DNA from 3 places in the Paenibacillus sp. FSL M7-0656 genome. Region 3 is predicted to be linked to each of the others. Evidence: a T-box and tRNA genes for the amino acid it is inferred to sense, from the RefSeq annotation. Region 3 holds a T-box; the other regions hold tRNA genes.
The links. The T-box of region 3 lies ahead of argS (arginine--tRNA ligase). A T-box ahead of a tRNA ligase gene usually reads a tRNA of that ligase, here a tRNA-Arg.

Region 1: it encodes a tRNA-Arg, which carries the amino acid that the T-box ahead of argS (arginine--tRNA ligase) is inferred to sense. The anticodon was not compared.
Region 2: it encodes a tRNA-Arg, which carries the amino acid that the T-box ahead of argS (arginine--tRNA ligase) is inferred to sense. The anticodon was not compared.

The regions. Positions count from the first base shown of each region.
Region 1 is NZ_JBBOOT010000001.1:3,887,564-3,897,814, forward strand. It holds gene iolD (3D-(3,5/4)-trihydroxycyclohexane-1,2-dione acylhydrolase (decyclizing)) at 1-1,814, opposite strand, end outside; tRNA gene MHI01_RS17215 (tRNA-Gly) at 2,206-2,276, opposite strand; tRNA gene MHI01_RS17220 (tRNA-Pro) at 2,288-2,361, opposite strand; tRNA gene MHI01_RS17225 (tRNA-Leu) at 2,369-2,447, opposite strand; tRNA gene MHI01_RS17230 (tRNA-Arg) at 2,465-2,541, opposite strand; tRNA gene MHI01_RS17235 (tRNA-Gly) at 2,549-2,623, opposite strand; tRNA gene MHI01_RS17240 (tRNA-Leu) at 2,634-2,714, opposite strand; tRNA gene MHI01_RS17245 (tRNA-Lys) at 2,721-2,796, opposite strand; tRNA gene MHI01_RS17250 (tRNA-Tyr) at 2,807-2,892, opposite strand; tRNA gene MHI01_RS17255 (tRNA-Thr) at 2,902-2,977, opposite strand; tRNA gene MHI01_RS17260 (tRNA-Phe) at 2,998-3,073, opposite strand; tRNA gene MHI01_RS17265 (tRNA-Asp) at 3,091-3,168, opposite strand; tRNA gene MHI01_RS17270 (tRNA-Met) at 3,196-3,269, opposite strand; tRNA gene MHI01_RS17275 (tRNA-Val) at 3,287-3,362, opposite strand; tRNA gene MHI01_RS17280 (tRNA-Glu) at 3,369-3,440, opposite strand; tRNA gene MHI01_RS17285 (tRNA-Asn) at 3,445-3,520, opposite strand; tRNA gene MHI01_RS17290 (tRNA-Ala) at 3,522-3,597, opposite strand; tRNA gene MHI01_RS17295 (tRNA-Ile) at 3,631-3,704, opposite strand; rRNA gene rrf (5S ribosomal RNA) at 3,764-3,880, opposite strand; rRNA gene MHI01_RS17305 (23S ribosomal RNA) at 3,959-6,884, opposite strand; rRNA gene MHI01_RS17310 (16S ribosomal RNA) at 7,197-8,749, opposite strand; gene MHI01_RS17315 (GNAT family N-acetyltransferase) at 9,382-9,930, opposite strand; gene MHI01_RS17320 (response regulator) at 9,982-10,251, opposite strand, start outside.
Region 2 is NZ_JBBOOT010000001.1:3,847,546-3,857,796, forward strand. It holds gene MHI01_RS16940 (LysR family transcriptional regulator) at 177-1,085, shown strand; gene MHI01_RS16945 (hypothetical protein) at 1,232-2,092, shown strand; gene MHI01_RS16950 (AraC family transcriptional regulator) at 2,467-4,149, shown strand; gene MHI01_RS16955 (ABC transporter substrate-binding protein) at 4,247-5,293, shown strand; gene MHI01_RS16960 (short chain dehydrogenase) at 5,517-6,122, opposite strand; tRNA gene MHI01_RS16965 (tRNA-Gly) at 6,307-6,377, opposite strand; tRNA gene MHI01_RS16970 (tRNA-Pro) at 6,390-6,463, opposite strand; tRNA gene MHI01_RS16975 (tRNA-Arg) at 6,480-6,556, opposite strand; tRNA gene MHI01_RS16980 (tRNA-Gly) at 6,563-6,637, opposite strand; tRNA gene MHI01_RS16985 (tRNA-Leu) at 6,646-6,732, opposite strand; tRNA gene MHI01_RS16990 (tRNA-Lys) at 6,742-6,817, opposite strand; tRNA gene MHI01_RS16995 (tRNA-Gln) at 6,827-6,901, opposite strand; tRNA gene MHI01_RS17000 (tRNA-His) at 6,913-6,988, opposite strand; tRNA gene MHI01_RS17005 (tRNA-Thr) at 7,086-7,161, opposite strand; tRNA gene MHI01_RS17010 (tRNA-Asp) at 7,185-7,262, opposite strand; tRNA gene MHI01_RS17015 (tRNA-Met) at 7,289-7,362, opposite strand; tRNA gene MHI01_RS17020 (tRNA-Val) at 7,379-7,454, opposite strand; tRNA gene MHI01_RS17025 (tRNA-Glu) at 7,461-7,532, opposite strand; tRNA gene MHI01_RS17030 (tRNA-Ser) at 7,548-7,639, opposite strand; tRNA gene MHI01_RS17035 (tRNA-Asn) at 7,643-7,718, opposite strand; tRNA gene MHI01_RS17040 (tRNA-Ala) at 7,720-7,795, opposite strand; tRNA gene MHI01_RS17045 (tRNA-Ile) at 7,829-7,902, opposite strand; rRNA gene rrf (5S ribosomal RNA) at 7,962-8,078, opposite strand; rRNA gene MHI01_RS17055 (23S ribosomal RNA) at 8,157-10,251, opposite strand, start outside.
Region 3 is NZ_JBBOOT010000001.1:1,612,732-1,622,982, reverse strand. It holds gene MHI01_RS06915 (NUDIX hydrolase) at 1-154, shown strand, start outside; gene MHI01_RS06910 (cysteine hydrolase family protein) at 222-779, shown strand; gene MHI01_RS06905 (nicotinate phosphoribosyltransferase) at 977-2,431, shown strand; gene MHI01_RS06900 (hypothetical protein) at 2,829-3,482, shown strand; gene MHI01_RS06895 (oxidoreductase) at 3,594-4,613, shown strand; gene MHI01_RS06890 (hypothetical protein) at 4,688-5,242, shown strand; gene MHI01_RS06885 (MogA/MoaB family molybdenum cofactor biosynthesis protein) at 5,311-5,829, opposite strand; gene MHI01_RS06880 (CobW family GTP-binding protein) at 6,001-7,119, shown strand; gene MHI01_RS06875 (four-helix bundle copper-binding protein) at 7,193-7,528, shown strand; T-box leader at 7,708-7,998, shown strand; gene argS (arginine--tRNA ligase) at 8,063-9,793, shown strand; gene MHI01_RS06860 (ABC transporter ATP-binding protein) at 9,800-10,251, shown strand, end outside.

The DNA.
Region 1 (10,251 bases), 2.3 Mb from region 3:
ACTACCTTTTCTTCGGCAGATACCTCAGGTACACCCACATTCCACCATGACTCGTATCCACCTGCGTTGGTTCCAGGCACGACCGGAATCTCAATCAACGTACTCACTGTTTCGTTCTTCGCATCTCGGAGTGCTTGTTCCAGCTGTTCTGCTGTCTCCGCTCTATAGGATTTGGCTCCCATGCTTCGGGCGTGTGCAGCAAAGTCCATTGGCATGTAATCCCCGGTCAATCGTCCACTCTCGGATTCCCGATAACGGAACTCATTGCCAAACCCGTCACTACCATGTTCCCGCTGCAAATTATGAATACATTGGAATCCATTGTTGTTGAATAATAAAATAGTCATCTTCTTCTGTTCCTGCAAACTGGTCACAAACTCCGAATGCAGCATCAGATAACTGCCATCACCGACCATCGCGTACACTTCACGATCCGGCTCGGCAAGTGCTGCTCCGAACGCTCCACTTACCTCGTACCCCATACAGGAGAACCCATACTCCATGTGATACGTCTTTGGTTCAGACGCACGCCACAGACGATGCAGATCGCCTGGCAGACTGCCCGCCGCACACACAATAACGGAAGATGGATCAATGGTCCGGTTAACGATGCCAACTGCTGTAGTCTGTGCCAGCCCTGCTTCATGTTGAGCTGCATACAGCCGATCCACTTCTGCATTCCATTCAGCGCGGAGATCAGCGATTTCGGATGCGCCATATGCACATCGATATTGTCTTTCCTGCAATTCCTTTTGCAAAGCCTGCAATCCTTCGCGTGCATCTGCCAGAATGGCTTCCCCGCCTAACTTGGCGGCATCCATGCCGTTCAGGTTAATGTTGATGAATGAAGCTTCCGGATGTTGAAAAGCAGAGCGGGACGCCGTCGTAAAATCCGAGAACCGCGTACCGACGCCGATCACAACGTCTGCTTCTCTCGCCAGCCTATTGGCTGCTAGAGAACCTGTAACCCCGATGGCCCCCACATTTAGTGGGTGGTCCCAAGAAACTGCGCTCTTGCCCGCCTGCGTCTCGGCGATCGGAATACCAAATGCCTCGGCGAATTCCACGAGCTGGGCGGATGCCTCAGAATACAACACACCGCCGCCTGCAACGAGCAACGGTTTCCTGCCTCGGGCAATCTGCTCCGTTGCCCGCTCAATCGCTGCCTGTACCGGGGGACGACGATCCAGATAATGTACTTTGCGGGCAAAGAACGATTCTGGATAATCGTATGCCTCTGCCTGCACATCCTGCGGCAATGCGAGCGTTACTGCTCCTGTCTCTGCTGGATCGGTTAGCACACGCATGGCCTGTGTAACAGCAATCATCAACTGTTCAGGACGAACGATGCGATCCCAGTATTTACTGACGGCTTTGAATGGATCAGTGGCTGAGATTGTATAATCACTGCTCACTTCCAACTGCTGAAGTACCGGGTCCGGTTCCCGTGTAGCAAAGTTGTCTCCAGGAAGCAATAAAACCGGAATTCGGTTCACTGTTGCAGTAGCTGCCGCCGTAATCATATTCAAAGCACCAGGTCCAATGGATGTAGTACATGCATAGATCTGTCTACGGTTCTTCTGCTTGGCATAAGCCGCTGCCGTATGCACCATGCCTTGTTCGTTCTTGCCTTGCATATACGTCAGGCTTCCCGGACTGCGCTCCAGCGCTTCTCCAATGCCTGTTACATTGCCATGTCCAAAAATACCGATGATTCCCTTCACAAACTTGGTTTCCACCCCGTCAACCGAGATATATTGCTGATCCAGGTATCGAAGCAGTGCCTGAGCCATCGTTAGTCGAATTGTATTCATGAATTGATCGCCGTCCTTTCCTTTACGGGTTAAGCGCTTAATCTACGTTAAGTTTAAGCGCCTTACCCCTAAAGGTTAAGCGCTTAATTGATATGGTATTACAGGTTAATGATTTACGCAAGCTATTTTTGTAAGCGTTTTTATAAATTGTGATAAAGAAAAGATATTCTTGTGTTCGAACATGTGTTAGACCTTCTCTATTCGTACACTTAAAAAATGACTAAGAACAGACTTAAAAAAGGGGGAAATATATCGTGAGGATGGGATACATGTTGGTACATGCTAATCAGCCATATAGTCCGTGATCTTTGCATACAATTATGATCAATATGCCTGTGAATGCAAAAAAAGAAAGAGACGGTGAGTACCATCTCTTTCTTTTCAATATTTAAGCGGGTGATGGGAATCGAACCCACGCTATTAGCTTGGAAGGCTAAAGTTCTACCATTGAACTACACCCGCATAACAAACAATCGGGATGACACGATTTGAACATGCGACCCCCTGGTCCCAAACCAGGTGCTCTACCAAGCTGAGCTACATCCCGTTATCTATACCGGCGAGAGGACTCGAACCTCCACGGTTTCCCACTCGATTTTGAGTCGAGCGCGTCTGCCATTCCGCCACGCCGGCAAAATATGAAGTTATAATGGCGCGCCCTGAGAGATTCGAACTCCCGGCCTTTTGATTCGTAGTCAAACGCTCTATCCAGCTGAGCTAAGGGCGCAAAATATTGGAGCGGAAGACGGGAATCGAACCCGCGACCCTCGCCTTGGCAAGGCGATGCTCTACCGCTGAGCCACTTCCGCAAATAAAGGATGCGCGTGGAGGGACTTGAACCCCCACGTCAAAGACGCTAGATCCTAAGTCTAGTGCGTCTGCCAATTCCGCCACACGCGCATATAATGGTGAGTCATGAAGGGCTCGAACCTTCGACACCCTGATTAAAAGTCAGGTGCTCTACCAACTGAGCTAATGACTCATAGAAAAACTGGTGGAGGATGATGGATTCGAACCACCGAACCCGTACGGGAGCAGATTTACAGTCTGATGCGTTTGGCCGCTTCGCTAATCCTCCAGGATTACATGGTGCCGGCGAGAGGACTTGAACCCCCAACCTACTGATTACAAGTCAGTTGCTCTACCAGTTGAGCTACACCGGCGTATTACATGGTGTTATAAATGGTGGCTCGGGACGGAATCGAACCGCCGACACGAGGATTTTCAGTCCTCTGCTCTACCGACTGAGCTACCGAGCCTTACTACATTAAAAAAATGGCGGAACCGACGGGATTCGAACCCGCGATCTCCTGCGTGACAGGCAGGCATGTTAGGCCAACTACACCACGGTTCCAGATCACTTTCTCAAAGGAAAGTATAATTGCGGGGGCAGGATTTGAACCTGCGGCCTTCGGGTTATGAGCCCGACGAGCTACCGGGCTGCTCCACCCCGCGTCGTTATAAAGTTTATATGGTGGAGGCTGAGGGGATCGAACCCCCGACCCTCTGCTTGTAAGGCAGATGCTCTCCCAGCTGAGCTAAGCCTCCATAATATGACCCGTAGGGGATTCGAACCCCTGTTACCTCCGTGAAAGGGAGGTGTCTTAACCCCTTGACCAACGGGCCTTACTGGCTCCCCGAACAGGGCTCGAACCTGTGACAACTCGATTAACAGTCGAGTGCTCTACCAACTGAGCTATCAGGGAATGGTGGAGCCAAGCGGGATCGAACCGCTGACCTCCTGCTTGCAAGGCAGGCGCTCTCCCAGCTGAGCTATGGCCCCATACACTGTGTATTTCTTGTTGTGGTCTTGCTATGGGCCCTGGTGGACTCGAACCACCGGCCTCACCCTTATCAGAGGTGCGCTCTAACCAACTGAGCTAAGGGCCCTAATATATATCCCTTATTCCTTGGCAAGGGGGGCAAAAAAAATACCCCAAAGGGAAATCGCTTGGCGGCGTCCTACTCTCCCAGGACCCTGCGGTCCAAGTACCATCGGCGCTAGAGGGCTTAACGGTCGTGTTCGGGATGGGTACGTGTGGAACCCCTCCGCCATCGCCACCAAACGCGTAGCTTAGCTTACATTCAGAGATCATTCTCTGAAAACTAGATTCGAAACGAAACATGCGATTTACAACTTGCTATTGGATAAGCCCTCGACCGATTAGTACTGGTCAGCTCCATGCATTGCTGCACTTCCACCCCCAGCCTATCTACCTCGTCGTCTTCAAGGGGTCTTACATACTGGGAAATCTCATCTTGAGGGGGGCTTCACGCTTAGATGCTTTCAGCGTTTATCCCGTCCGTACATAGCTACCCAGCGGTGCTCCTGGCGGAACAACTGGTACACCAGCGGTACGTCCATCCCGGTCCTCTCGTACTAAGGACAGCTCCTCTCAAATTTCCTACGCCCACGACAGATAGGGACCGAACTGTCTCACGACGTTCTGAACCCAGCTCGCGTACCGCTTTAATGGGCGAACAGCCCAACCCTTGGGACCTACTTCAGCCCCAGGATGCGATGAGCCGACATCGAGGTGCCAAACCTCCCCGTCGATGTGGACTCTTGGGGGAGATAAGCCTGTTATCCCCAGGGTAGCTTTTATCCGTTGAGCGATGGCCCTTCCATGCGGTACCACCGGATCACTAAGCCCGACTTTCGTCCCTGCTCGACTTGTAGGTCTCGCAGTCAAGCTCCCTTATGCCTTTGCACTCTTCGAATGATTTCCAACCATTCTGAGGGAACCTTTGGGCGCCTCCGTTACTCTTTAGGAGGCGACCGCCCCAGTCAAACTGCCCACCTGACACTGTCCCCGCACCGGATTACGGTACCAGGTTAGAACCTAGATACGATCAGGGTGGTATCCCAACGTTGCCTCCACGCAAGCTGGCGCTCACGTTTCAAAGGCTCCCACCTATCCTGTACAGATCGTACCCAAATTCAATATCAAGCTGCAGTAAAGCTCCATGGGGTCTTTCCGTCTTGTCGCGGGTAACCTGCATCTTCACAGGTATTAAAATTTCACCGGATCTCTCGTTGAGACAGCGCCCAAGTCGTTACGCCATTCGTGCGGGTCAGAATTTACCTGACAAGGAATTTCGCTACCTTAGGACCGTTATAGTTACGGCCGCCGTTTACTGGGGCTTCGGTTCACAGCTTCGGATTGCTCCTAACCACTCCCCTTAACCTTCCAGCACCGGGCAGGCGTCAGCCCGTATACTTCGCCTTACGGCTTCGCACAGACCTGTGTTTTTGCTAAACAGTCGCTTGGGCCTTTTCACTGCGGCCCCCTCGTGCTATTCACACTACCGGGGCACCCCTTCTCCCGAAGTTACGGGGTCATTTTGCCGAGTTCCTTAACGAGAGTTCTTCCGCGCGCCTTAGAATACTCTTCTCGCCTACCTGTGTCGGTTTGCGGTACGGGCACCATCACCTGGCTAGAGGCTTTTCTTGGCAGTGTGAGATCATGACCTTCGCTACTATAATTTTCGCTCCCCATCACAGCTCAGCCTTACAATGTGCGGATTTGCCTACACATCAGCCTTACTGCTTAGACGGACATCCATCAGTCCGCGTCACTACCCTACTGCGTCCCCCCATTGCTCATAACGGCTTACGGTGGTACAGGAATTTCGACCTGTTGTCCTTCGACTACGCCTTTCGGCCTCGCCTTAGGTCCCGACTTACCCTGAGCGGACGAGCCTTCCTCAGGAACCCTTAGGCTTTCGGCGGATCAGATTCTCACTGATCTTTTCGTTACTCATACCGGCATTCTCACTTGTATAATGTCCAGCGCTCCTTACGGTACACCTTCAACCCTTATACAACGCTCCCCTACCCCTGATGCAAAGCATCAAGCCATAGCTTCGGTGGTGTGTTTAGCCCCGTTACATTTTCGGCGCAGAGTCACTCGACCAGTGAGCTATTACGCACTCTTTCAATGATGGCTGCTTCTAAGCCAACATCCTGGTTGTCTGTGCAACTCCACATCCTTTCCCACTTAACACACACTTGGGGACCTTAGCTGATGGTCTGGGCTGTTTCCCTTTTGACAATGGATCTTAGCACTCACTGTCTGACTCCCGGAAGTAAGTCTATGGCATTCGGAGTTTGACTGAGCTTGGTAACCCTTGCGGGCCCCGCACCCAATCAGTGCTCTACCTCCACGACTCTGTTTTCCGAGGCTAGCCCTAAAGCTATTTCGGGGAGAACCAGCTATCTCCGAGTTCGATTGGAATTTCTCCGCTACCCCCACCTCATCCCCGCATTTTTCAACATGCGTGGGTTCGGGCCTCCAGTGCGTGTTACCGCACCTTCACCCTGGACAGGGGTAGATCACCCGGTTTCGGGTCTACGTCCACGTACTAATTCGCCCTATTCAGACTCGCTTTCGCTACGGCTCCGGCTCTTCACCTTAACCTTGCACGGGAACGTAACTCGCCGGTTCATTCTACAAAAGGCACGCCATCACCCCTAAAACGGGCTCTGACTTTTTGTAAGCACACGGTTTCAGGTTCTATTTCACTCCCCTTCCGGGGTGCTTTTCACCTTTCCCTCACGGTACTGCTTCACTATCGGTCGCTAGGAAGTATTTAGCCTTGGCAGATGGTCCTGCCGGATTCATACGGGGTTTCACGTGCCCCGCACTACTCGGGATCCGTCTCGGAGGGAACAGACTTTCAACTACAGGGCTTTTACCTTCTTTGGCGGGCCTTTCCAGACCTCTTCGCTTAACCGGTTCCTTTGTAACTCCATGTGAGACGTCCCACAACCCCAAAGAGCAAGCTCTCTGGTTTGGGCTTCTCCGCGTTCGCTCGCCGCTACTGACGGAATCACTATTGTTTTCTCTTCCTCAGGGTACTTAGATGTTTCAGTTCCCCTGGTATGCCTCTGCATAACCTATGTATTCAGTTATGAGTAACTGGAAATTACCCCAGCTGGGTTTCCCCATTCGGACACCCCCGGATCAAAGCTTGCTTACAGCTCCCCGAGGCAGTTTCGTTGTTCGCCACGTCCTTCATCGGCTCCTAGCGCCTAGGCATCCTCCGTGTGCTCTTAGTAGCTTAACCATTTTGTTCCGGTTTCGGTCGCTCGCTTCCCTTGTTTTGCTTGCGCAAAGCCAAAAGTCGCTCTCACCCGATACCATCACAAAAGCAATTTGACTACCGTTTTTATTGAAACTTGTTTAACACAAGTTCAGCTAAAAAGGAATGTTCTAATTCGCGTTTGTTTCGTTTCGATATCTAGTTTTCAAAGAACAAGCTCCATGCAAAAGCAAGCTGTTTTGAGAGCTTGAGCTCTCAAAACCGAACAACGAGTGAGTGTTTTGCAGCTAAGCTGCAGTTTTGAATGTTTCCGTTGCAGGAAACGATTCTCCATAGAAAGGAGGTGATCCAGCCGCACCTTCCGATACGGCTACCTTGTTACGACTTCACCCCAATCATCTATCCCACCTTCGGCGGCTGGCTCCTTGCGGTTACCCCACCGACTTCGGGTGTTATAAACTCTCGTGGTGTGACGGGCGGTGTGTACAAGACCCGGGAACGTATTCACCGCGGCATGCTGATCCGCGATTACTAGCAATTCCGACTTCATGCAGGCGAGTTGCAGCCTGCAATCCGAACTGAGACCGGCTTTGTTGGGATTGGCTCCATCTCGCGATTTCGCAGCCCGTTGTACCGGCCATTGTAGTACGTGTGTAGCCCAGGTCATAAGGGGCATGATGATTTGACGTCATCCCCACCTTCCTCCGGTTTGTCACCGGCAGTCTATCTAGAGTGCCCACCCGAAGTGCTGGCAACTAAATATAAGGGTTGCGCTCGTTGCGGGACTTAACCCAACATCTCACGACACGAGCTGACGACAACCATGCACCACCTGTCTTGAATGTTCCGAAGAAAAGGTACATCTCTGCACCGGTCATTCAGATGTCAAGACCTGGTAAGGTTCTTCGCGTTGCTTCGAATTAAACCACATACTCCACTGCTTGTGCGGGTCCCCGTCAATTCCTTTGAGTTTCAGTCTTGCGACCGTACTCCCCAGGCGGAGTGCTTAATGTGTTAACTTCGGCACCAAGGGTATCGAAACCCCTAACACCTAGCACTCATCGTTTACGGCGTGGACTACCAGGGTATCTAATCCTGTTTGCTCCCCACGCTTTCGCGCCTCAGCGTCAGTTACAGCCCAGAGAGTCGCCTTCGCCACTGGTGTTCCTCCACATATCTACGCATTTCACCGCTACACGTGGAATTCCACTCTCCTCTTCTGCACTCAAGTCACCCAGTTTCCAGTGCGATCCGGGGTTGAGCCCCGGGATTAAACACCAGACTTAAATGACCGCCTGCGCGCGCTTTACGCCCAATAATTCCGGACAACGCTTGCCCCCTACGTATTACCGCGGCTGCTGGCACGTAGTTAGCCGGGGCTTTCTTCTCAGGTACCGTCACCTTGAGAGCAGTTACTCTCCCAAGCGTTCTTCCCTGGCAACAGAGCTTTACGATCCGAAAACCTTCATCACTCACGCGGCATTGCTCCGTCAGGCTTTCGCCCATTGCGGAAGATTCCCTACTGCTGCCTCCCGTAGGAGTCTGGGCCGTGTCTCAGTCCCAGTGTGGCCGATCACCCTCTCAGGTCGGCTACGCATCGTCGCCTTGGTGAGCCGTTACCTCACCAACTAGCTAATGCGCCGCAGGCCCATCCCCAAGTGACAGATTGCTCCGTCTTTCCAGTTTCCTTCAGGCGAAGAAAACAATTATTCGGTATTAGCTACCGTTTCCGGTAGTTGTCCCAAACTTGAGGGCAGGTTGCCTACGTGTTACTCACCCGTCCGCCGCTAACCATCCGAGAAGCAAGCTTCTCTTCAAGTCCGCTCGACTTGCATGTATTAGGCATGCCGCCAGCGTTCGTCCTGAGCCAGGATCAAACTCTCCAATAAAGTATTGAAAAGAGCGATAAGCTCATTTTGAATCTGACGAGATTAAAAATCTCATTTGTGCTCCAGTCGATCCAAGCCAAGGCTTGTCTCAAACTTTTGCGTTCATTCTGCAAGCAGAATGTTTACTCACTCGTTGTTCAGTTTTCAAAGATCAAACTTGTTTTTGTTACCGAGTATTGTTCTCCTCAGCAACTTTTATATCATAACACTTCCGAACCAACTTAGCAAGCTCTTTTTTTAAGTTTCTTTCGAAGCTTATTTTTTTTGCCTGCGGCACTTTGTTTCTCGTGTTTTTTTGGCCGGAAATAGAATATATCATATACACAACACAATTACTACTTGTAAAATATCCCATCTGAAAACTTATTATATATTTGATTCAATCTCTTCATAATCTCTTTTTCCAATGGCAATATCCTCTTACTATATCCTATATACACTCACCGGTCTAATCTATCTCAATAATAGGTTGTGAATAGACTCATTCAACATCATTACATTCGTTCTATAAGATAAGAAACATAATACATCTTCTCAATAACACTGCTATCTATTATGTCGGTATCAAATCTAATAATTAAACTCCGTAAGCTGTGGGCTTATATAGATTCTTCTTTTCACTTTTTATACCATTATAAGTCTCTGAACCTGCCCATCACTATCGTGTCGTAATACTGTCCATCCGCATGTCTACGATCCTTTTTCAAAATACCTTCGATCTCGAAGCCACTCTTTTGGTATAACTCGATTGCCTTTTCATTGGATGCCAGCACGTTCAACGTCATCTTCTCTACACCAGTCTGGTCTGCCCATTCTATCGACTTCTCTAACAAGTTCTTGCCAATCCCATGCCCCCAGAACTCTCTGGATACACACACGCCGAACTCAACTTTATGGCAAAAGCGCTTCAGCTCTGTACCTTCACATCGGGAGTATCCCACAATCTCACCCGCTACTACAGCAACAAGGAACAAATTCCGTGACTTCTCAGTGTCCAAATGGATGATCCGCCTAAACCCGGCTGCGTCGATATACGCCTCGCCCTCTTCACGATCCATGTTCTCGGTCTCCCCATCGATTTGTACACGTAGTGAAGACAAGGCCTCAGCATCTTTTTCCTCTGCCGATCTAATGGAGTAAGATAAGCCTTTAATGTAATATTCCTGCTGATCGATCATCATAAGAACCATACCTCCTCTTCCACTTTATTTAATTACTATACCTGTATCGCTCTACCCCACCTCAGACGGACTCTTGCCCGTAAGCATTTTGAACACCTGGCTAAAATACGTTGCATTACGGAACCCCGTCATCTCGCTCACCTCATATACCATGTAATGTCCCGACTGCAACAGTTCCAACGCCCTCTGAATCCGGTACCCGTTCAAATAACTCACGAAATTCTCACCGGTCACCCTTTTGAACAGTTGACTCAGATACTTCGGATGTACAAACAGCCCCTTGGCGATCGCTTCAAAACTAATCTCTTCGGCGTAATGAAG
Region 2 (10,251 bases), 2.2 Mb from region 3:
CTTTATGAAGGGAGAAATCCGGGGATAAAGGCGAAGCTTATGCTTCCGAAGCAGCTTTCTTCCAGAAAGCTTTTGGCTTCGCTTCTTCAGATTGGTTCTGTACTCTCCGTCTTTATGAAAAACATTAGATCATCTTATATATTGGGGCTAGTAGAAGTGAGAGGAGTGTCGGGACATTGAATCTGATCAAATTGCAAATTGTTGAACTGATCGACAAGCATCATCACATGACAAGCGTGGCCAAGTTACTGGGGATCAAGCAACCCACCGTTACATTTCATATGAAGTCATTGGAGGAAGAGATGGGCGTGCGATTATTCGAATCGCGTAGTGGAAAGACCTTTTTAACCGAAGCCGGACAGGCTTTGCTCCACTATTCTGTCAAAATCAATGCTCTGACCCAAGAGGCAAGGCGGGTAGTGAAGGAATATGACAGTCTCTATCGGGGCACCCTGCACATTGGAGCAAGCTATGTACCGGCTACATATTTGCTGCCTACCATACTCAACACCTTTTCTCAGGAATTCCCGGGCATCCGTATTGTCTTATCCGTCAAACCATCACCTGTTATTCGCGAGATGTTAATTCGTCATCAGATTGATCTGGGGGTGATCTCTTCCGAGCCATTTGTTGGACCCGCCCTGCAAGCTGAGACGCTGTGTGAAGATGACTTGGTATTGATCTGTTCTCCACAACATGAATTGGCCCAGAAGGATGCATTAACACCTGATCATATCGCACAGATTCCTTTTGCCTTACATGGCAATGAATCCAGTACACGGCGGCTAACCAATCAATGGCTTGCGCAACATGATATTCGTTTGCGGAGTACCGTGGAGATGGATTCCCTGGAAGCGATCAAACAGCTCGTGTTAATCGGGGGGCATGTCTCATTCATGTCTCGGATGGCGGTACAGTGGGAGGAACAGCACGGGCTCATTCAAGTTCTTCCAATTCCGGGAGAGCAGGCACCGCGCCATATCTATACGGTACATAACAAGGATCGCCACCCTTCCGTTCAGGTAAACCGCTTCAAAGAAGTGCTGCGAGAGGTGAGTCACGGCTTCCCCATTTTCCATGGCTGATTGCCCTGATCCGCTATAAACTATCGTTTACCATTCATCAAATCTATACAGGGTTAACGCAATGTGCGCTTCCCTTTAATCGCTTTCATATATTCAGGCGATAAAGTGAGTCTGTACGTTAATCCAGATTAGGAGAGTGATTGGTTTTGAAAAAGTGGAAAAAGGTAACCGCCTCATTGATGTTGAGCATCGTAACATTGGGAAGTGGAATGACATTTCTGGGAGCACCCCAGGCTTCAGCTGCTGCCAATGCCGTTCCTGCTTATGAAGTAAAGTTTCTGGCCAAGCCGGAACTTGTATTGAATACAGATGGGACACCACGCAGTGAAGTGATCCAGACACTCGGCCTAAATTCCACGCCAAGAAATATTAACGTAGAGTACTTCGACACCAATGCTCTCGGATTGGATCAACAAGGATGGAATGTTCGTTTTCGCAAAAAGGATGATAAAAATAACTACGAATTGACTTATAAAAAACGCTACCCTGTGATCAATGGCGATATCAACGCAGCGCTGACTCTGGCTAACCAAGAGGGATTTGACAAATCAGATGATAACTACGAGGCTGAGATTGATTGGGGATACGGCAAACAGACGCTGAGCTTCTCCAACACCAAAAAAGTCGATACCAAAGCGACAGGAGTCCAACTTCCTTCGCAGCAAGAAGCCTTGAACATGTTACTGGACAAGCTTCCGGGCAAATTGAAAAACTGGTCTGCCTCCAACTGGGGCAAGCAGCAATTGACTCAATCCCGTGCATATGGTCCAATCATATTCCAACGTTATGAAGGTACATGGAGTGGTCAAGAGCTTACACTCGAAGTATGGCCGATCCGTGACGCAGCAGGTACAGGTATTGAGAATATCGTAGAGGTTTCTTTCAAAACCGATGATGCTGTAGCCGTATCCGGACTGCGTACCCAACTGCTGCAGTTGCTGGAGAACAACAACTGGCTGATTCCTGCAGATGGCTTGAAAACACAGACGATTCTGGAAAGATACTAATCGCAAGCTCTAATTAAAAAGACAAGTTCCTCTTCCTGCGGACATCGTAGGAGAGGGGCTTGTCTTTTTTTGCGTAGTGAATTAAATGATCTGTTATTTAAGTAATTCTACGATTAACATCAGTTAAGATTTTCACTAATTATTCGCTCAACGGTTTAGATGATGGGAACTATGTATTGGCTATTTTCCAACTCGGTAACCTATTTCAATTCAAGTTATAGTGGAAAGTTACGCGGTTCAATGATCAGATTTCGCTATTTCATTTTCATATTATCATATGGACTTCTTATTTGAATGACAATATGCGATAATTGATAATTATTCTCAAATACATCATATGTAATGTTACTATCGTAAGTTAAGGAGGGATTCTGGTGACTTTGCAAGTCTTTCCACTGATATCTAACGGTGACCATACCCGTGACCTATATGCAAGATTCAAGACATCCGAAGTTCTCGATCAAGCGTCTTTTCTTGCCCCATTCGTATTAGCGGACTCACATCTTCTGCTCATCTGTACTGGTGGTGAAGCTGATATTCGTATTGGGCACAGGCTGAATCATGCCACACTCGGCAAGATGTATCTGATCCTGCCAGGAACAGCGATAGAATATACAACGGATGAGGTTCATCCTTTACAGGGCATCGCGATATATTTTGATATGTTGAAACCTCTCTCCGATATCAATAAAGCTACTTCCGGCTCTACTGTAAGGGAGATTTACCAAAAAGGGTTACTTCGTTCGTCTTATGCCGATGAGTTACCGCATGAACTTTTTCAGGAATGTACCAAAATTGCTTCACAGCTCCATGAGTGTATCTCTGTACCTCAAGAAAATCGTCCATTTCGTATTCAGACTTTGATGCATGAATTGTTAACCCATGTGTATGCTCCTCCCAAAGAAAGTGCAATAGGAGATTCCGAACACATCTCTGCTTTGGATCAAACGCTTGAACTTATTGAGCTTGGATATGCTGAGCATCTTTCTCGGGAAGTTCTTGCCGGAGTGGCAGGCATGAGTGTATGGCACTATTCGCGGGTATTCAAAAACAGCACTGGCATCAGTCCCATGGAATACGTGAATAGCATCCGCATGGACCGGGCCAAAGAGATGCTGCTCGTCCCCGGCCAAACCATCAAACATATCGCCTCACAGGTTGGTTTTCAGGACGAGTTTTACTTTAGTCGCAAATTCAAAAAATATGTTGGCGTGTCTCCCTCTACCTATCAACGACAGAAACGCAGTAAAATTGCCGCTCTCTCCTTCGGAACCACTGGCCATCTGCTAGCATTACAGATCATCCCCCATGCGGCATTGATCGATAACCGACGGGATCAACACAGGAATCTTTTTTTCTCCAATATCCCTTATCATCTGGGGCGTAGCAAACGAATGAATCCTCATATCTGGCAAACCAACGTTGAGTTGTTGATGCAAGCGAGCCCTGACCTCATACTCTGTAATGAGTACGAAGCCCATACGTTAAAAAGAACGCTGCAGCGAATTGCGCCTACCATCGTTATCCCATGGAAAGGATTGAGCTGGCGGGAACACTTCATACAAGTTGCCTCCATTGTGGGACAGCAACAAGATGCTCAGCATTGGTTGGAGCAGTACGATGACAAGGTAATCCAAGCCAAAGAGCAGCTTACTCATTTAATCGGTAAGGACACGGTCTCCATTATTCATATCATGATGGGTCATCTGTTAATCTACGGGCGACGCAATGGGGGCGCTGTTCTATATAACGACCTGGGCGTGGCGCCTTCACATGATCTGCTTCCAGGGCAAGTCTATCGTGCATTGGATGAACAGGAGTTGCCTCAAATGGTTGGAGATCGCATGTTACTGATTGTGGACCAGGACTCAGAATCCCAGCAACGTTGGCATAAACTACAACATACTCAGCAATGGCAAGATTTGATGCCTGTGCAGAACCAACATGTATATCTGCTAGATGAAATGCCGTGGTTGGATTATTCACCATATGCTCATGATCAGATCATCGATGAAACCCTGAAACTTTTTGGTGGAACTCAGCACATTAATCCATGACCGGATAGCACAGAAGGCTATGTCTCCCCCAACATGAGACCGCTACAATATAAAGTGTACTGAGAATCAATATCATTAGAAACACAGGGGGATTATGATGTACAAACAGCAATATGTCAAAATAACGGGGATCCTGTTCATACTCGCGATGTTACTTGTTGCGTGTGGACAGACACCTGCAAGCACTTCGCAGCCATCTGCAGATGGCGTAAAATCAGCTGCGGGGACAGATGGGGACTCATCCACTGAATCAGCTACTAAGACCGTGGAAAGCGCCAGTGGCAGCAAAGAAATCCCGGCACATCCCGAACGGATTGTGTCCATTAATATGGAGGACATTCTCCTCTCCTTGGAGGTACCACTGGTACTTGCTACACCTATTGGTCGGCAAGATTACCTGAATGAGCAACTTGAAGCTCAAGGCGTGGATGTCGAACCCATCAATGAAAGTGTCAATTTTGAAGCTGTAGTCAGCGCCAATCCGGACCTCATTATTGCCAATGCCAGTTTGGATGCCAAAATTCTCGAACAACTCGAGAAGATCGCGCCTACGATCACTTATGATCGCCGTAATTGGCAGGAATCTATCGTGCAGGTAGCTACTGCGCTGGATATTGAAGAGCGGGCTGAACAGCTTTTACAAAAAAATAAAGACCAAGTAACTGAAGCTCAGCAGCTCGCAGCCGATATCACCAAGACCAAACCTACAGCTGCATTCCTGCGCCTGGAAGAGAAGGATATGCGTTTGTTCTTCTCTTCCATTCCATCCACGCCATTTCCAGCTTCCAGTTATGTAGGAGCGGGTTATGAGGTTGGATTCACTCCCGATGCTCTCGTTACCAAACTCGAGGCAGAGAATCCGGATCGGATGAATGCCAGTATCTCGGTAGAGCTTTTGCCTGAAATCAAAGCAGGCTATCTGTTTATCGTGTCCATTAGCTCAGATGGGTCAGCTGAAGCGTTGCAAAAAACAAAAGATGAACTCAATGAAATCCAGCAACTCCAAGTATGGAAAAGCCTACCCGCTGTCCAAAATGGTCATGTCTATGTCCTCAATGCTAAGAAATGGCTCATTGACGGCCCCATTGCCGAATCGCTCAAACGTAATGAAATGCTCGAAGTTCTTGGGCTACCTGCTCCATAATAGTCAATATACCTCTGTTTCATCCACAACAAACAAAAGGAGATTCACCGGATTTTCGGTGGATCTCCTTTTTATTTAATATTTCAAATGGCCTCATTCAGTTCTGTTTCATGAAAAATCATTCTACATGCTTAACAGCTAAATGTATTTCATGTACACCTTTCTCATCCTGCAATTAATTAGGGATAGGTAATCATCAAAATCATATATAACTTTCCGACTTTTAATATATTTTGAAATTTTGGGCTGTTTCAATCCCAAGTGCACTCTGGATAAACGTATTAGCCACTTTTTCTACAGGTACAGGATTAAATCCAATAAAGAAATTCTTATATTTCTCCGCAGACTCTACAAACAGATTAGGACTAACCGAATTCAAACGAATGCCTCTTGGTAACTCAAACGCTGCCGCTTTGGCAAACGAATCAATAGCCCCATTGACCATAGCACTTGATGCACCTTGCTCAATAGGGTGGTCTTGTATAATGCCACTGACCAGCGTGAAACTCCCCTTATCGTTAATATAGTGCTGTCCAATCAATACGATATTGACCTGTCCAAGCAGTTTACCCTGCACACTAATCATATTGTTCTCAGGTGTCAGTTCTTCAAGTTTCGCATAATGGGTCTGGCCCGCCGCCACAATGACGTAATCAATATTTCTCACCGTTTCGAAGAGGGTAGTAATACTCTCTGTCGACGTCATATCCACCTGAGCATCCCCGGATTGTCTACCTGCTGTAATAACCTCAACGGAATAATCTCTCAGTTTCGCAACAACGGCTTCACCTAATGTTCCGTTTCCACCAATGACCAGAGCTCTTTTCATTACTGTTTGTCCTCCTTTATAAATAAATACGGTTAATCAGATAAGAATTGTTCTATTTATTTAAACAAAGATTCCATCCTTAATCAAATGACAATTGACCCTATTTTAAATAAATTACACTTATTCTTTTTAACACAAAAAAAGCCTTTGCTATAAGCAAAGACTCTTCTATATGTTACTCGGAAGCGGGTGATGGGAATCGAACCCACGCTATTAGCTTGGAAGGCTAAAGTTCTACCATTGAACTACACCCGCAAATAAAAAAAATCGGGATGACACGATTTGAACATGCGACCCCCTGGTCCCAAACCAGGTGCTCTACCAAGCTGAGCTACATCCCGATACTTATGAGAATAATGGCGCGCCCTGAGAGATTCGAACTCCCGGCCTTTTGATTCGTAGTCAAACGCTCTATCCAGCTGAGCTAAGGGCGCAAATATTGGAGCGGAAGACGGGAATCGAACCCGCGACCCTCGCCTTGGCAAGGCGATGCTCTACCGCTGAGCCACTTCCGCAAAACATATGGTGCGGTCGAGAGGACTCGAACCTCCACGGGGGTTAGCCCACACGGACCTGAACCGTGCGCGTCTGCCAATTCCGCCACGACCGCAAAATATAATGGTGAGTCATGAAGGGCTCGAACCTTCGACACCCTGATTAAAAGTCAGGTGCTCTACCAACTGAGCTAATGACTCGTAATGAAATGGCTGGGGATATAGGATTTGAACCTATGCATGACGGAGTCAAAGTCCGTTGCCTTACCGCTTGGCTAATCCCCATTAAAAAATCATGGGGCGATCGAGGGGAATTGAACCCCCGAATGCCGGATCCACAAACCGGTGCGTTAACCACTTCGCCACGACCGCCATAGAGTAAGCCATTCATCCACTAAGAGAATCTTAGTATTAACAATTTTACTTGTAATATACATTCTATCACAAATTCAGATGTAAATACTAAAAATGGTGCCGGCGAGAGGACTTGAACCCCCAACCTACTGATTACAAGTCAGTTGCTCTACCAGTTGAGCTACACCGGCACGGTGTATATTTAATTAAAAAATGGCGGAACCGACGGGATTCGAACCCGCGATCTCCTGCGTGACAGGCAGGCATGTTAGGCCAACTACACCACGGTTCCAGATCACTTTCTCAAGGAAAGTATAATTGCGGGGGCAGGATTTGAACCTGCGGCCTTCGGGTTATGAGCCCGACGAGCTACCGGGCTGCTCCACCCCGCGTCGTTATAAAGTTATATGGTGGAGGCTGAGGGGATCGAACCCCCGACCCTCTGCTTGTAAGGCAGATGCTCTCCCAGCTGAGCTAAGCCTCCATAATATGACCCGTAGGGGATTCGAACCCCTGTTACCTCCGTGAAAGGGAGGTGTCTTAACCCCTTGACCAACGGGCCTTGCTAAAAAATATCTGGCGGAGAGAGAGGGATTCGAACCCTCGAGACGCTTGTGACGCCTACACGATTTCCAATCGTGCTCCTTCGGCCAGCTCGGACACCTCTCCATATGGCTCCCCGAACAGGGCTCGAACCTGTGACAACTCGATTAACAGTCGAGTGCTCTACCAACTGAGCTATCAGGGAATGGTGGAGCCAAGCGGGATCGAACCGCTGACCTCCTGCTTGCAAGGCAGGCGCTCTCCCAGCTGAGCTATGGCCCCATACACTGTGTATTTCTTGTTGTGGTCTTGCTATGGGCCCTGGTGGACTCGAACCACCGGCCTCACCCTTATCAGAGGTGCGCTCTAACCAACTGAGCTAAGGGCCCTAATATATATCCCTTATTCCTTGGCAAGGGGGGCAAAAAAAATACCCCAAAGGGAAATCGCTTGGCGGCGTCCTACTCTCCCAGGACCCTGCGGTCCAAGTACCATCGGCGCTAGAGGGCTTAACGGTCGTGTTCGGGATGGGTACGTGTGGAACCCCTCCGCCATCGCCACCAAACGCGTAGCTTAGCTTACATTCAGAGATCATTCTCTGAAAACTAGATTCGAAACGAAACATGCGATTTACAACTTGCTATTGGATAAGCCCTCGACCGATTAGTACTGGTCAGCTCCATGCATTGCTGCACTTCCACCCCCAGCCTATCTACCTCGTCGTCTTCAAGGGGTCTTACATACTGGGAAATCTCATCTTGAGGGGGGCTTCACGCTTAGATGCTTTCAGCGTTTATCCCGTCCGTACATAGCTACCCAGCGGTGCTCCTGGCGGAACAACTGGTACACCAGCGGTACGTCCATCCCGGTCCTCTCGTACTAAGGACAGCTCCTCTCAAATTTCCTACGCCCACGACAGATAGGGACCGAACTGTCTCACGACGTTCTGAACCCAGCTCGCGTACCGCTTTAATGGGCGAACAGCCCAACCCTTGGGACCTACTTCAGCCCCAGGATGCGATGAGCCGACATCGAGGTGCCAAACCTCCCCGTCGATGTGGACTCTTGGGGGAGATAAGCCTGTTATCCCCAGGGTAGCTTTTATCCGTTGAGCGATGGCCCTTCCATGCGGTACCACCGGATCACTAAGCCCGACTTTCGTCCCTGCTCGACTTGTAGGTCTCGCAGTCAAGCTCCCTTATGCCTTTGCACTCTTCGAATGATTTCCAACCATTCTGAGGGAACCTTTGGGCGCCTCCGTTACTCTTTAGGAGGCGACCGCCCCAGTCAAACTGCCCACCTGACACTGTCCCCGCACCGGATTACGGTACCAGGTTAGAACCTAGATACGATCAGGGTGGTATCCCAACGTTGCCTCCATGCAAGCTGGCGCTCACACTTCAAAGGCTCCCACCTATCCTGTACAGATCGTACCCAAATTCAATATCAAGCTGCAGTAAAGCTCCATGGGGTCTTTCCGTCTTGTCGCGGGTAACCTGCATCTTCACAGGTATTAAAATTTCACCGGATCTCTCGTTGAGACAGCGCCCAAGTCGTTACGCCATTCGTGCGGGTCAGAATTTACCTGACAAGGAATTTCGCTACCTTAGGACCGTTATAGTTACGGCCGCCGTTTACTGGGGCTTCGGTTCACAGCTTCGGATTGCTCCTAACCACTCCCCTTAACCTTCCAGCACCGGGCAGGCGTCAGCCCGTATACTTCGCCTTACGGCTTCGCACAGACCTGTGTTTTTGCTAAACAGTCGCTTGGGCCTTTTCACTGCGGCCCCCTCGTGCTATTCACACTACCGGGGCACCCCTTCTCCCGAAGTTACGGGGTCATTTTGCCGAGTTCCTTAACGAGAGTTCTTCCGCGCGCCTTAGAATACTCTTCTCGCCTACCTGTGTCGGTTTGCGGTACGGGCACCATCACCTGGCTAGAGGCTTTTCTTGGCAGTGTGAGATCATGACCTTCGCTACTATAATTTTCGCTCCCCATCACAGCTCAGCCTTACAATGTGCGGATTTGCCTACACATCAGCCTTACTGCTTAGACGGACATCCATCAGTCCGCGTCACTACCCTACTGCGTCCCCCCATTGCTCATAACGGCTTACGGTGGTACAGGAATTTCGACCTGTTGTCCTTCGACTACGCCTTTCGGCCTCGCCTTAGGTCCCGACTTACCCTGAGCGGACGAGCCTTCCTCAGGAACCCTTAGGCTTTCGGCGGATCAGATTCTCACTGATCTTTTCGTTACTCATACCGGCATTCTCACTTGTATAATGTCCAGCGCTCCTTACGGTACACCTTCAACCCTTATACAACGCTCCCCTACCCCTGATGCAAAGCATCAAGCCATAGCTTCGGTGGTGTGTTTAGCCCCGTTACATTTTCGGCGCAGAGTCACTCGACCAGTGAGCTATTACGCACTCTTTCAATGATGGCTGCTTCTAAGCCAACATCCTGGTTGTCTGTGCAACTCCACATCCTTTCCCACTTAACACACACTTGGGGACCTTAGCTGATGGTCTGGGCTGTTTCCCTTTTGACAATGGATCTTAGCACTCACTGTCTGACTCCCGGAAGTAAGTCTATGGCATTCGGAGTTTGACTGAGCTTGGTAACCCTTGCGGGCCCCGCACCCAATCAGTGCTCTACCTCCACGACTCTGTTTTCCGAGGCTAGCCCTAAAGCTATTTCGGGGAGAACCAGCTATCTCCGAGTTCGATTGGAAT
Region 3 (10,251 bases):
TCGCAAGATTACGTCTACCCGCAGCCGTAAAGGCATTGTGGAAGAAGTAAGAGATGAAGAGGGGAACCTGGTGAGTTCCAACCAGTACTCGCAGCGTCCGGCGCAGTTATATCGTTTTACAGAACTCGTACCACGCCTGTCCATCTACACGTAATAAGGTGTAGATGTGTCAATCTGATTGAATCAGGATCAACCATTTCTGGGCTAAGGGAGTGTTGACGATGAAAGCACTGATTGTCATTGATTTTACGAAGGATTTTGTGACAGGTTCTTTGCCTGTAGGTCAGCCAGCAGTAGAGATCGAAGAGACGATTGCAGCTGTAACCGAGGCCTATTGTAAGAACAAACATGAGGTAATCATGGCTGTGGATCTGCACGAAGAGAATGATCCGTATCACCCGGAGACTGTACTTTTCCCACCTCATAACATCAGAAATACGGAGGGAAGACAGTTATATGGTCGTCTTGCCCAAGTGATGGAAGAACGGAAAACAGATATACAGTGGATGGATAAGACGAGATATAGTGCATTCTGTGGGACCGATCTGGAACTCAGACTGCGTGCACGTGGTATTACGGATATTGCACTGATTGGGGTATGCACGGATATTTGCATATTGCATACCGCAGTGGACGCTTACAATAAAGGTTTTCATATTACGGTATACGAAGATGCCGTTGCCAGCTTCAATCCGGCAGGGCATGAGTGGGCACTTGGACATTTTCGTTCCAGCCTTGGTGCTTCGGTGGTTAAGGCGAGCGAGACAGTCTTGGCTTAATTTACTCCATAGTCATGTTTGGTTGACTCCATGTTAGGAACCGGATGAATGTGGTGAATGGTGTATAGAGTTTTTTACGGGAGACTTGTTTGTTTAATACGGATGAACAGAATCATGAAGAATGAGTCTCCATATGTTAACCCGTGTTCACAGATGAAATCTGGGGGCACGAGCGGAAGTCAGAGAGGATGAGACAAATGCAGACAACTAGCCTGGCTTTACATACGGATAAATATCAGATCAATATGATGTACGCCCATTGGGTGAATGGTACTCACAAGCGGAAGGCGGTATTTGAAGCCTATTTCCGTAAACTTCCTTTTGGTAACGGATATGCGGTATTTGCCGGATTGGAACGTATTGTGAACTATATCAGCCAGCTTCGGTTTACGATGGACGACATCAAATTTTTATCCAAACAAGAGGAAAATTACGATCCGGTCTTTCTGGAAGAGTTGCTCCAGTTTTCATTTCAGGGGACGATTCATTCCATGAAGGAGGGTGCAATTGTTTTCCCTGACGAACCGCTCATTCGGGTAGAAGGCTCCATTATGGAGACTCAATTGGTGGAGACGGCGATACTTAACTTCATGAATTATCAGACGTTGATTGCAACCAAGGCTTCGCGGATCAAACAGGTAGCACAACAGGATACGTTGCTCGAATTCGGCACACGGCGTGCGCAGGAAGCGGATGCTGCCATCTGGGGCGCACGTGCCTCGTATGTAGCAGGCTTCGATGCAACGTCTAATATGCTGGCCGGAGAGCGCTTTGGGATCCCAACAGCAGGTACACATGCCCATTCCTGGGTACAGAGCTTTATGAGCGAACAGGAGGCCTTTGACGTGTATGCCAAAGTGTTGCCTGATCAGGTTACACTGTTGGTTGATACCTTTGACACATTGAACAGTGGAGTACCTCACGCCATCAAAACAGCCAAGAAGTTGGAGAGCCAAGGCAAAAAGATGAATGCGATTCGTCTCGACAGTGGTGACCTAGCGTACTTGTCGATTCAGGCACGTCAGATGTTGGATGAGGCTGGGCTGGATTATGTGAAAATTGTAGCATCCAATGATTTGGATGAAAATACGATTTTCAACCTGAAGGCTCAAGGAGCACGGATTGATACATGGGGTGTTGGTACACAGTTGATTACCGCTTCTGACCAGCCATCTTTGGGTGGAGTGTACAAATTGGTGGAGCGTGAAGTGGACGGTGCCATGTTGCCTACGATCAAAATATCTGCCAATCCTGAAAAGGTGTCCACTCCAGGTAAAAAGGAAGTGTTCCGGATCATTGATCCGAAACATGGCAAAGCGATTGCAGATTATATCTGCTATCCAGAGGAAGAGCAGCCGCTACAGGGCGGACCGCTCAAGCTGTTCAACCCGCTACACCCTTACCTGAAAAAGACGGTTACCCGCTACGAAGCGGTCAATATGCTGGAGCCAATCTTTGTGAATGGACGTAAAGTGTATGAACTGCCTAATCTGGATGAGATTCGTGCGTATCACCGGGAACAGATGAACCTCTTCTGGCCTGAATACCAACGGAAGCTCAACCCGGAGATCTACCGTGTGAACATCAGCCCTGCGGCATGGAATATGAAGCAGAAGCTCATTGCGGAACATGTGAAATCCACAGAGGAATAATTCACACATAAGAATTACAGAGAGGCATAACCAGTGAGGTATACTGGCTTATGCCTTTTTGCTGCCTATAGAATGTATACGTTCTTAGCGGAGTTGAACGATTCGATGATTGCAAGCAAAATTTCCGCTATACGCGTTCTGTCTTCTGTGAAAGTACGTCGATAGTTGATAGACGTTATTCTTATATGATCCCGATGAGGTGGACCAGTGATGTAAGAAATCTCATGGACAGACTGCCAAGGTAGCAGGCTATACTGGAAATAGTCATGCCCAATTCAAGAGGTTGTAGGGGAAAAGCAGTAATTATTTCTCGGGAAAGCGCACGAGACGCCAAATTCTGCATCGCATTGTTTCAATCCCGCAGCTGTAGGGGATGAAAGTAAGAGGAGGTGCAGACATGAGATGGATATTAGGACTGGTCTGGATCGCTTTTATTGCCTATGCAGTGTTGTTGGCACCAGGGCAGTCACCTGGAAGTGATCCGATATTCAAAGAACTGATCACCCTGCAAAGCAAAGAGCCTTGGTTACTTACGGTATTTTCGTGGTTAGGTATTTTCCCGGCAGTTTATGTCTGTATGCTGTTAAGAACATCTGTGAAAGAACGAGGTGGCCGTGTACCGGCTTGGCCTTTTGTCATACTTTCTTTCGGACTGGGTGCTTTTGCCCTGCTTCCCTATTATGCATGGTCATCATCCGCAAATAGAGCTTCGGGTTACGCAAACTTACATTTTGGTCATCAGCGGGAGGCGGGAATTGGACGGGTAGCAGCCCACAAACTGACGCATGTCGTCCTTCTGCTGTTAACGCTGGGGACAGCTTTCTATGCCGTGACGCAAGGTCATCCGGATGTATATATGGAAGCATTCAAGCAATCTGCCTTTGTACATATCATGACGATTGATTTTGTGCTGCTGACCTTACTTTCCATGATTGCGATATACAGGGATACTAAACTGAGTCGACGTTCAGCAGCTTGGACCGCGGCAGGCATCATCCCTATTGTGGGTCCACTAATCTATCTGTTGACGCTCAGGAGAGACAGAGCTTGATCATCCACATCTGAAGAATCCAGAAGTAAAAGGTAGCCGTTAAGCCTGAATGCGAACAATTCATGTGCTTAATGGAAAAATATATACAATCCAAAGAAGGAGTGGTTATCGATGAAAAACCATTTTAACGCATATGTTGTCCGTAAAGAAGAACAGGGCGGAGTGAAAGCTGCTATAGAGCAACTGAAGCAGGAAGATCTGCCAAATGGAGATGTAACGGTACAGGTGCAGTATTCCAGTGTCAATTATAAAGACGGACTCGCTACCCTTGAGAAAGGTGGTGTCGTTCGTGAGTACCCGATGGTCCCGGGGATTGATCTGGCCGGAACGGTAGAGGAGTCGGTCAGTGGACGTTTTGCACCAGGAGATCGGGTGATCAGTACAGGATTTGAACCTGGCGTATCCCATTATGGAGGCTATAGCGAGTATGCTCGTCTGCGCAGTGAATGGCTGGTGCCTCTGCCACCGGGTCTCAGTGAGAAAGAAGCCATGGCAATTGGAACCGCAGGATTTACGGCTGCACTTTCGGTAGATGCGCTGTTACAGGCTGGAGTGACACCGGAGATGGGCAAGGTTCTGGTTACGGGTGCAACGGGTGGTGTTGGCAGTATGGCAGTAGCGATTCTGGCGAAGCTTGGCTTTGAAGTAACAGCCAGCACAGGCAAGAAGGATCAGGAGGAGTCATTGCTCCGAAACTTGGGCGCCTCAGAGGTTATTACTCGTGAAGAAGCTGATGCTCCAGCTAAAGGAGCGATGGGGAAACAGCTATGGGCGGGAGTTGTTGATCCAACAGGAGGACCGGCTCTTGCGGAGCGATTGAAACAGATTCAATACGGAGGTGCGGTAGCGGTATCCGGGTTAACTGGAGGCACAGCTTTTGAATCCACGGTACTTCCGTTTATTTTGCGTGGCATCCAGCTTATTGGTATAGACTCTGTATATTGTCCGATGGAACGTCGGGAACGATTGTGGAAACTGCTCGGCGGAGAATGGAAACCGGAGCGCGCGCTGGAACTGGGAATTCGGGAAATTTCCTTGGATCAATTGCCTCTTACGCTGGAGACGATACTCCAAGGTGGTGCAGTGGGTCGTACGGTGGTCAATACAATATCAGATCTGCCATCCGCATAAGATTCTAAGTCCTTAGACATGCTAATTCTACCTGATTGGGTCACAGCACACGTGGCTGGAAAGGAAGGATTGGCATGTGGTTTGCTAGAAAAGGGCGAAGTCTGGTTGGAAAAACAATGAAGTCGGTACTTGTAAGTGGTGTGTTGATCACGAGTGTCTGGTCCCTGGCGGCTTGTTCGGCATCATCCATTGAGCAGGAGCGGAAGGTCTACACCCGCGAAGCGACAGATGAAGGAAATGTGCGGGCACAGAGTCAAGGACACGGATTAAACGGTGAATTGGTGAGTGAGATCAGTAAGAGTTTTGAAGCAAAAGGCATTCAACTGATGAATAACATGTCTGCCGATGACGACCATGGCGGGATCTCTTATATGTATTTGTTGAATGGAAGTGGCAGACACATCGTGAAAGTCCATATTTTCAGTGATGCGACAACCCGGGCGGCCAGCATGAAACAAATGTATAGTGAGAATCGTGATGAGGCTGTCTTGGAGAATGCGCTTGGCCGGACAACGATTCGCAGCAAAGGATACGTCTCACTCGTTTATACAGCTTCCGGTGGGGAAAAGGACAAGTATGAACAGGATGTTATGCAGGTGTTCCAACATGTGCTGGGGCAACTAAGGTAAGTTGAGCGAGAACCCCTTCGTAATTTACCATACAGCTGAAAATAAACCCGAAAAACCCGTCTGATCTTTCAGACGGGTTTATATATTTCACGCATCACATGCCGCAGCTCGGGCAAAATGAGTTTTTCCATGGCCAATTTGACGGCTCCTTTGGAACCCGGCATGGAGAATACGGCTGTGCGTCCAATCGTTCCAGCGACGGCTCTGCTCAGGATGGCAGCGGAACCGATATCTTCGGTGTAACTGAGAAAACGGAAGATCTCACCAAAGCCCGGTAGTTCCTTGTCCAGTAGTGAGGATACTGCTTCGTAGGTTGTATCTCGGGGTGCAATCCCTGTCCCGCCGCTAAGTAGCACCGCTTCAATATCATCACGAACAGCTGCATCTTGCAGGATGCTTCGAATGTTCTCCGTTTCATCTGGTGTGATGATGTATTCAACGATCTGATAACCTGCTTCATTCAGAAGCTGGTGCATGAGCTGGCCACTGGTGTCAGTGTCTTTAGTGCGTGTGTCCGATACTGTAACAATCATGCACGATACCGTGGTTGGAGCTTCCTGGCGATGTTGTTCCACTGAATTAGTCATGAAACTTCCTCCTTCAATCAACATGTCCTCATAGCATAGACCATCCGTTAGAATCAGGCAATGTACTGGGGAAGAGTTGAACGTTATTGCACAACGAATGCGGGATGGTGTACACTCGCTAGATATAGATAGATCAGGTTACAAGAAGGACAATCAGAGAGGTGTATACGCATGAATGAAACGATTATAAAAGAACAATCCATACCTGTATATATACTGTCAGGTTTTTTGGGGAGTGGCAAAACAACACTGCTTGTTCAGTTGATTGAACATTGGCAACAGCAGGGTTTGCGTCCCGCAGTGGTTATGAATGAGTTGGGCGAAGTCAATCTGGATGGTCAGATTGTGGATTCCACCGTTCCAATGACAGAGATGTTAGGTGGCTGCATCTGTTGTACCGTACGTGGTGACTTGGGATTGCAACTTGCCGATCTCGTTCAGGAGGAATCACCGGATGTGATCATCATTGAAGCAACCGGTGCGGCGAATCCAATGGAGATTCTGGATGCGGTAACGGAGACCTCACTCTACATGCGACTGGAACTGAAAAGTCTCATTACTGTTGTGGATGCAGCACATCTATCTGGCCTGTATCAGGAGCAGAAGGGGCAGACGTTCAAACTGATGCAGGAGCAGATTCGTTGTGCGTCTGTGCTTCTCTTGAATAAAACGGATCGGGTGAGTGCACAGGAACTGCAGGATCTGGAGCAGCTTTTGGCAAAATGGAATGGCTTCGCCCCTGTAATTCCTACGGTGAAATGTGAGGTAGAGATGGATCTGTTGCTTCGCAGCGGGGCAGACGTGCATGTACGTGATTCAGCTTCTGAAGTAGACAAGCCGGCTCACCAAGAGCATCATGTGCATACAGAAGCCTGTGGTACACATGGATGCAGTCATGGTCATGAACATACAGATCATACAGTCCAAGGCGATGATACGAATACTGAAGCATCCCATAGCCATGTCCATGCCCACAGTCACGAGCATTCTGCGCCTCATGCATCACACGAACATGTCATGGTGTATACGCATTATTTCAGTCATCCGGTGAACAGCGAAGCATTTGAACAATTTGTATCTGCTTTGCCACGGGATGTGTATCGAGCAAAAGGTATTTTATCGTTTAGTGACACGGCGAGCCGTTTCTGGTTCCAGTATGCCTACCGTGAATCGGATTACATGAAGATCACACCTCAGGGAGAGGTCCCTAATGTTGCTGTGTTTATAGGTGAACATTTTGACCAAACTGTCATTCGTGACCAATTACTGGAATTGGAAGCGATAAAGTAGGTTAGATGATTCAATATTCCTCCGAACTGGGTATTAAGATGCATAGCAAACTTTGCCTGGGAGGTAACTTTAAATGACACAACAACAATATCAACAATGTATCGATGCTTGCCTGGAGTGCATGAATGCATGCAACGTATGTTACATATCGAGTCTGAAAGAATATGATCTGGCGATGTTGCGTGATTGCATTCGTTTGAATCGGGAATGTGCGGAGATCTGCAGTTTTGCTGCACAAGCAATGACACGTGGAAGTGATTTCATTGCTGAAATATGCGAATTGTGTGTGAAAGCTTGTGAAGCTTGCGCCGCTGAGTGTGGCAAACACCACCATGATCACTGCCAAGCATGTGCAGAGGCTTGCCGCAGATGTGCAGAAGCTTGCCGGTTGATGGCAGCAGTAGCGTAAATATTATTTTACTGGAATATATAAATAAAACCGATAATGACCGTTGTCCCCTAAGGGAAGGCAGTGAACACAAGCATCTGAGACGATGTGCCTATGTGTTGACTTTCAGTAGGGGATTTTTAGTGTAGGTTGCCAAGTCTGATCGTGGTATGTATAATGATGGCAATGAATTGAAACGAAGAATATCAATGATCGGGAGAGTAGCCAGATCCATACATGACAGCGAGCCGGGAGAGGTGGAAGCCGGTATGACATGACCTGAGTGAACCGCACCCGTGAGATGGTTATCCGAAAAGATGTGCGTATCCCGATTGGGATAGACCATATCTGTCTGAGGGTAACCCGGCTTGCGACCGTTATACGCATCGAGCGGAACAGTTTTACTGGTATGCATGTTGATGCATATTAGGAGTAGCCTGTTCACCTAGAGTGGTACCGCGGGAACTGTTAATTCAGCTCTCGTCTCTTATTTAGAGACGAGAGCTTTTTTGTGTTTATTTCCAGCCAATAATGAATGGATAAGGAGTGTTTGGCATGTTGATGAAGCAGGCTGCGGCCGATATTGCCCCTTTAACGGGATTGAATGAAGAAGAGGTTCTGAGATTACTGGAAGTCCCACCTCAGGCGGAGATGGGGGATGCAGCATTCCCTTGTTTTGCATTAGCGAAGTTATTAAAGAAAGCACCGGCAGTTATTGCGACTGAGCTCGCAACGGGATTGCAGGCATCTGGAATTGAAGCGACTCCCGCCGGGCCGTATGTAAATATCCATTTCAATCGGGAGAAGCTCGCGCCGAATCTGCTGAAAGAACTGGGGAATGCGGCATTTGGTAAGCTTCAGCTTGGTCAAGGTTCACGTGTTGTGATTGATATGTCTTCCCCTAACATCGCAAAACCCTTCGGAATTGGACATTTGCGTTCTACTGTAATCGGTGCGGCACTGTATCGGTTGTATAACGAAGCGGGTTATACCTCTGTAAGTGTGAATCACTTGGGAGACTGGGGAACCCAGTTTGGCAAGCAGATCGCAGCGTACAAACGGTGGGGCAATGATGAAGCGTTGCAGGCAGACCCGATCCGTACGTCACTGGAACTGTATGTGCGCTTCCACGATGAGGCGGAGAACGATCCTTCTCTGGAGATTGAGGCACGCGACTGGTTCCGCAAGCTGGAGCAAGGGGATGATGAAGCACAGCGGTTATGGGCGTTCTTTGTGGAAGTGAGCATGAAGGAATTCAACCGGATGTATGAACGTCTGAATGTGCAGTTCGACCATACGCTGGGGGAGAGCTTTTACAATGACAAGATGGGTGCAGTGGTTGAAGAACTGAAGGCAAAAGGTTTACTTGAAGAGAGTGATGGAGCACTCGTGGTACGTCTGGAAGATGAGAACATGCCCCCGTGCCTGATTATCAAAAAAGATGGAACAACAATCTATCCTACTCGGGATTTGGCTACGTCAGTTTATCGTCATGAGGTGATGAAGGCAGATCGGTTGTTATACGTGGTCGGAGGCGAGCAGAAGTTACATTTCCGGCAGGTATTTGCTGTCCTATCCCGGATGGGTCATGAATGGTCTGCGAAGTGTGAACATATCCCGTTTGGATTAATGCGTTTTGAGGGACGGAAAATGTCTACCCGCCGCGGTAAAGTCGTCTTTTTGCAGGAAGTGTTGGATGAGGCAGTCGCTCGTGCTTTGCAGATTATTCAGGAGAAAAACCCGAATCTGGAGAACCCTCAGAAGGTGGCTGAGGCTGTTGGTGTAGGTGCCATTGTCTTCGGTGATCTGCGTAATAATCGGTTAAACGATGTGGACTTCTCCTTGGAGGATGCGGTGAGTTTTGAAGGAGAGACCGGACCTTATGTGCAGTATACCCATGCCCGGATTCAAAGTGTGCTTGCCAAGGCAGAAGAGGCGATCCGCGTGGAAAATGAAAACCCTTTGACTAACGGCACGATTGCAGATGATGTAAATGACACAGGGACTACTTCATCCAGTATCGGAGATACCTCATGGGCATTGCTGAAACTGCTTGGTGAATATCACGAGTATCTGGAAAAAGCAATTCATCGGAATGAGCCTTCGGTCATTGCCAAATATACAATAGATGTCGCTCAGGCGTTCAACCGCTTCTATCACGCCGAACGCATTGCGGATGCGTCATCTGATGTAAGATCCTTCCGAGTGGCATTGGCCAAACGGACTGCCGAACGCCTCGCGTACAGTTTACATTTGCTAGGTGTGCAAGCTCCAGAACGGATGTGATCCCAGGTGATATGGAGTAAACGTGGACTTTTCAAGAAAGCCAATCAAGATGTACCAGACTCATCAGGTCGAGGTATGTTGCTTCAACAAGTGAGCAAGCGATTAGGTAATGCTCAAGTACTTGATGAAATTAATCTGGAAGTGAAGCAGGGCGAATGTGCTGTACTTGTTGGCAGAAACGGCTCGGGCAAAAGCACGTTGCTACGTATGTTGGCAGGTATTTTGTTACCCGATACAGGATCGATCCAGCGCACAATGAAGGGTTCTGAAGGGTATGCAGTAGATGGCCTGCCACGTTTACCCTTTACCTCTGGAGAGTACTTGTGGGATATGGGTCGTATTCGGGGCATTAGCCCCGAAGTACTGCGTGGGCGGATTAGAGAACTTAGTGAACTTTTATATCTCGATACCGCGATCGATCAGAAGTTACCCCTATTATCCAAGGGCACATTGCAAAA